Linked DNA regions of Terriglobus albidus. The protein of the gene in region 1 binds, or shares a complex with, the protein of each later gene. Links are inferred from orthologs where the notes say so. Each region holds a gene or a part of one and is shown in the gene's direction. Other genes may lie near its edges.

Region 1 (2,821 bases):
GGTGGGCTCCGCGTGGATGGTTCACCAGTCTCTATTACTTCAACGATGCCGACCATCCGCAGAGCAAGACCGTGAACTACACGCTGCGCGACTACATCGTCGACGGCATGGCCAAGGCCCCGGGTGTGCTTGATATGAATACGCGCATGAACGCGCGTTACTTCCGCTATGGCCAGCAGTGGGATCCGCGCGCCTTCCAGCAGCCCATCTATAAAGGTGTGCGTGTTTACATGGCGGTTACGGGCCAGCAGCCGGGCGCACGCGCGTCAGCCTTCAGCGCGCGCTTTCCGGACGTGACCTACGACGACGGCTATACCGAGGCTCCGGACGAAACCGCACGCGGTGAATGGTTACATCTTGTCGCCGGCGCCGGGCTCGCATACGATCATGCTCACCTGCAGTTCCTTACCGATGGCAAGTTCAAGATCAAGCGTACGCAGAAGGAGTTCTTCGATGGCGTGCAGTGGTCTGTGAACCGCGATCGCCCAGTTCTGCCGGAGACCAAAGAAGCCACATCGGCGGCGGCACCGGGGCAGCCTGCAACAGCAGGCACCGCACCCACCGGCACGGCTGGTGAGCCGCTGGAGACGAATCCGACGCCCGCAACGCCGCAGCCCGCACCTCCAACCCCGGCGCATCACTAACCCTCTGAAGCAGGAGCATCTTTGACGGACAGCCTGGCAAACAATCCAGCCTTCTGGTCCCTGGCCAAGCAGCCGGCGCGGCGTAATGCTTTGCTGGCCGCCGGCTTCGGCTGGATGCTCGACAGCATGGACGTCATGCTCTACTCCATGGTTATTCCAGCGGCGCAGAAAGACCTTGGCATGAGCTCCGCCACGGCTGGTCTGATCATGAGCTTCACCCTGATCGCCGCCGCTGCCGGAGGTATAGGCTTCGGTTTTGTCGCGGATCGCCTGGGCCGCACGCGTGCTCTCTCACTTTCGATCCTGATCTATACCGTCTGTACCGGCCTCTGCGCCTTCGTCCATACGGTTCCGCAGCTTGCGATCTGCCGGTTCTTACTCGGCATCGGTATGGGCGGCGAGTGGGCTGCGGGCGCGGCGTTAGTTGCGGAGACCTGGCCGCAGCAGCACCGGGCCAAGGCCCTCGCGCTGGTGCAGAGTGCATGGGCTATCGGCTATGCCTTGGCTGCCGCAGTCGTCGCGCTGATTATGCCGCACTTCGGTTGGCGCGCTGTCTTTCTCGCGGGCCTCTTTCCTGCGCTGATCACGATCTGGATCCGCCGCAAGGTGAAGGAGCCGGAACACTGGACACCCGCGACCAACGTCTCTGCCCGCGCACTCTTCCGCGGCAAGCTCGCTCCGCGCACGCTGGTGATCACCAGCATGAACGCCGCCAGCCTCTTCGCCTGGTGGGGACTCTTCTCCTGGGCGCCGTCGTTTCTCTCTGCCCCGGTCAGCAAAGGCGGTCATGGTCTCGATGTACTGCACACGTCTACGTTCACCATCGTGATGCAGCTCGGCACGTTTCTTGGATATGTCAGCTTCGGCCCCTTGGCAGACCGCTTTGGACGCAAGCCGGTCTACGTCACCTTCCTGCTGATGGCCGCGCTGGTGGTGCCGCTATACGCAGTGGTGAAGACGCCGACGGCGTTGCTGTTGCTCGGCCCGGTGGTGGGCTTCTGGGGCACAGGCTTCTTCAGCGGCTTCTCCGTTATCTCCAGCGAGGCCTTTCCCACGGCGCTACGCGGCCGCGCGATGGGCTTTGCTTACAACCTCGGCCGCATCGCCAGCGCGGTCGCACCCTTCACCGTGGGCCGCGTTGCGCAGGAGCGCGGGTTTGGCTTCGGACTCTCGATTACGACTGCGGGCTTTCTGCTCGCTGCTGCGATTGCGCTGTTCTTACGGAAAGAATGGGCAGCGATAAGCCAAAACGAAGTAGAACCCACGGTTGCTGTCACTTGAGTAATTAATCGTGATCACCCATGCACCGGGTGCACCATGTCCCGCTTCTGGGACGTGGGCATTCGAGCTACGCTCGAACCGTTTTTCACTTCTCGTGGAGAGTTCGTTTCTAAAAGTCGAGTCTCTCCACACCCACGCACATACTGCCGCGGCGAACATCCCATCTCCCGCTTGAACGCAGTGCTGAACGCGCTCTCTGACTCATACCCCAGCGACAACGCAATCGCAGCGATTGAATCCGAAGAATTCGCTAGCTTATCGGCAGCCAACAGCATGCGCCACCGTGTCAGGTACTCCATCGGAGAAGAACCGACTGTCTCCTTGAACTTCACCGCGAAGCTGGACCGCGACATGCTCGCCTCTTCGGCTAGTTGCTGCAGAGTCCATCGCCGCGCCGGTTCATTGTGGATGCAACTCATCGCCGCACTGATCTGTTTATCCGCCAGCGCAAACAGCCAGCCAACACTGCCGTTCCCCTCTTCCGCCAGATGCAGACGCAGCGCCTGCACCAGCATCATGTAGGTAAGCTGCTGCGCAATCAGATATCCGCCCGGCTGCGGGTCGCGCAGTTCCTGCATCATCCGTTCCAGGCACCACCGCATCGCGGCGCGGTCTGACTCTTTTGCGAGATGCACGATGGGCGGTAGCACCTTCAGCAGCATGCTGCTGTCGCCCGAGAGCGCAAAGTGCCCGCCCAGCCCGAAGCACGCGCCTCCGCCGTTGTAGGTTGAAATGGCGCCATTCAGAGGGAAGCGAAAGATGGTTTGGGCATCGACGGGCGGCAGCGAGAGATCGCTCGCCATCCGGAAGCGACGGCCTGAGGGCAACAGGTAGCAGTCGCCCGCGGAGATATGCACCGGCTCGGGAACACCGTCCACCGCAAGCCAGCAGTCGCC
Region 2 (2,930 bases), 160 kb from region 1 along the record:
CGAAGACGTCTCCGAAGATTACTTCCGCCGCCGGAAGCACTCGATTGAAGTCGTACTCCACGATTGGCTCAAGCTGCCCGGAACCATGGTCGTCTTCGAAGGCACCACCATGGTGCAGCGCCGCGTCGCCGACAAAGTGACGGTCATCTCGCCGACAAATGACGCCATCACCATCGAGCTCGACGCCAACAGCCACCTCCCCCTCGCCCGTACCTTCCAGTACCGGAATGAAAAGTACAAGGACTTCGATATCGACCGGGAAGAGTACGACGGCTATCACGGCGTACAGGGCATCCAGACGGCCTATACCATCACCCGCTTCCGCAACGGAGACATGGTGAACCAGAAGTTCTATACCGACGTGAAGTACAACCAGAACCTCTCCCCGGATCTCTTCGACATCCAGGCGACCATCGCCGCCAAACAGAAGGTCGGAAAGAAATAGTCTTGGGACGTGCCCTCACGGAGGGTCTTGAAAACGAAATTCGGTAGAATCGGGGATGTTATGGACACCGTAGCCACCCCGGAAGCGCAGGCCGTTGCCACAGCGAAGCGCACTATGGATATCAACGAAGTGATGTCCTTCCTGCCGCATCGCTATCCCTTCCTGCTGATCGATCGCGTACTCGACCTTCAGACGCGCGAGCGCATCCTTTGCCTGAAGAACGTCACCCGCAACGAAGAGTTCTTCCAGGGCCACTTCCCTGGCCAGCCCATGATGCCCGGCGTGCTGATGGTAGAAGCCATGGCGCAGGCAGGCTGCATCCTGATGCTGAGCGAGTTCGAGGACCACCGCGATAGGCTTATGGTCTTCACCGGCATCGATGCCGCCAAGTTCCGCCGCCCTGTCACTCCCGGCGACCAGCTTCACATCGAAGCCAAGGTACTGAACTGGCGCAGCCGCGCCGTGAAGATGCAGGGCACTGTGCACGTCGATGGCAAGCTGGTCTGCGAAGCCGTCATTACCTCGCAGATGATCTCCCGCAACAAGAAGCAAGAGGGCGCGGAGTGAGTGTCCATCCCACGGCGATCGTCGCCGAAGGCGCCGTTGTTCCAGCAAGCTGCACTGTAGGTCCTTATTCCACCATCGGTCCGAATGTGGTTCTCGGCGAGGACTGCACCCTGGTCTCCCATGTCGTTCTGGACGGCCACACGACCATCGGCTCCGGCAATCGCATCTCCCCCTTCGCCTGCATCGGCGTTCCTCCGCAGGACCTCAAATACCGGGGCGAAGCGACCCAGGTCATCATCGGCGACAACAACGACATCCGCGAGAGCGTGAATGTCTCCCGTGGCACTGCAGGTGGCGGCGGCGTGACCCGTATCGGCTCCAACAACCTGTTCATGTGCTTCGCGCACATCGGGCATGACTCCCATATCGGTGACCACTGCATCTTTGCCAACAACGCCACGCTCGCAGGCCATGTTGTCGTGGAAGACTTCGCCACCGTCGGCGCCTTCAGCGCCGTGCATCAGTTCTGCGCCGTAGGCAAATACGCCTATATCGGCGGCGGCACCATGGCGACGCAGGACGTAATGCCCTACTCGCTGACCAGCGCGACCCGCGAAAACCATGCCTACTCCATCAACAAGGTGGGTCTCGAGCGCCGTGGATTTACTCCCGAGGAGATCAAAGAGCTCCGTGCCGCCTATCGGCTGATCGTCGGCTCCAAGCTGAATATGAGCGATGCCCTCGCGTCGATCCGCGAGAAGGTAGTTGCGGGCGAGTTCGGTGACAAGGTTGCCTACCTGGCGGAGTTCATCGGCCGCAGCCACCGTGGAGTCATTCGGTGAGCGAGAGCGGCAACGGAAAACTTGGCTTGATCGCGGGGAACGGAAGGTTCCCCTTTCTCTTGCTCGAAGCCGCGCGTTCGCACGGCCTGACCGTTGTTGTGGCTGCAATCAAGGAAGAGACCGACCTCGAAATAAACGATCTCGCCGCCCTGGACCCCGGTGTGCGCGTGCATTGGCTCTCGCTCGGCGAGCTCTCGAAGCTGATCGAGACCTTCCAGGAAGAGGGTGTCTCCCGTGCAGTGATGGCTGGACAGGTGAAGCACAAGCAGATCTTCTCTTCCATCCGGCCGGACTGGCGCCTGGCCAAGCTGCTGCTGAATCTGCGCACCCGCAACACCGACATGCTTCTGGGCGCCGTGGCTAAGGTGCTGAGCGACGAAGGCATCGAGCTGATCTCCTCCACCGCCTACCTCGAACCGCTGCTTGCCAAACCGGGCGTGCTCACCAGCCGTCACCCCGATGAGCAGGAGCTTGCCGATATCGAGTACGGCAGGAAGGTTGCTCTGGGCATCGCAGGCTTCGATCTCGGTCAGACGGTCGTCGTCGCCGCCCAGGCATGCGTAGCAATTGAGGCTATGGAAGGTACGGATGCAACCATTGCCCGGGCCGGGGAGATTTTTCGTACGCTCGAGGCTGAGTCTTCTACGCTGGCCCGCCGTCTAACAGTCATCAAGGTAGCCAAGCCCCGTCAGGACATGCGCTTCGACGTGCCTGTGATCGGCCTGAAGACCATTCAGACCATGATCGCGGCGGGAGCAACATGTCTTTCCATCGAGGCAGGGCGCACCCTGGTATTCGATCAGATCGCGATTGTTGCCGCGGCCAACGCCGCGAACATTACCATTTCGGTGACATCCGTCTGATGGGTCCAGGAATACACTGGTGACGCTTCACCTAAGGAGAATTGCAGCATGCGTAAAGGTTTGTTTGCCGCAGTCGTCATCGCAGGTCTCGCCCTGTCCGGAACCTTCGCTCTGAAGGCAAAGGCCGCAGGCGATTACCTTCCGGTCGGCTCGAAGGCGCCGGACTTCTCAGCCATCTCGCAGGAAGACAAAGCTGTCCACCTGAGCGATTACAAGGGCAAGTGGGTCGTCCTGTACTTCTACCCCAAGGATCAGACCACGGGCTGCACGATT

The links. Proteins that work in one complex are often made in the same cells at the same time.
Region 2: the proteins of FTW19_RS01100 (region 1) and lpxA are in contact, whole or in part, in a crystal structure (PDB 4J09), measured with the Escherichia coli proteins. The link is inferred for Terriglobus albidus from one-to-one orthologs.

The regions. Positions count from the first base shown.
Region 1 is NZ_CP042806.1:268,423-271,243, reverse strand. The notes cover bases 4-2,795. They hold FTW19_RS01100 (MFS transporter), read left to right. Parts: upstream 4-665; coding sequence 666-1,925; downstream 1,926-2,795. Other genes in these bases: FTW19_RS01095 (AraC family transcriptional regulator), read right to left, coding at 1,940-2,795; FTW19_RS01105 (M14 family metallopeptidase), read left to right, coding at 4-644. Also shown: more of FTW19_RS01105, read left to right, coding at 1-3; more of FTW19_RS01095, read right to left, coding at 2,796-2,821. UniProt on the Escherichia coli protein: Probably transports across the inner membrane the two dehydrated forms of N-acetylneuraminate (Neu5Ac), 2,7-anhydro-N-acetylneuraminate (2,7-AN) and 2-deoxy-2,3-didehydro-N-acetylneuraminate (2,3-EN).
Region 2 is NZ_CP042806.1:105,487-108,416, forward strand. What follows is about bases 1-2,901. They hold lpxA (acyl-ACP--UDP-N-acetylglucosamine O-acyltransferase), read left to right. Parts: upstream 1-1,008; coding sequence 1,009-1,794; downstream 1,795-2,901. Other genes in these bases: FTW19_RS00425 (hypothetical protein), read left to right, coding at 1-445; fabZ (3-hydroxyacyl-ACP dehydratase FabZ), read left to right, coding at 506-1,012; FTW19_RS00440 (LpxI family protein), read left to right, coding at 1,791-2,657; FTW19_RS00445 (peroxiredoxin), read left to right, coding at 2,706-2,901. Outside these bases: more of FTW19_RS00445, read left to right, coding at 2,902-2,930.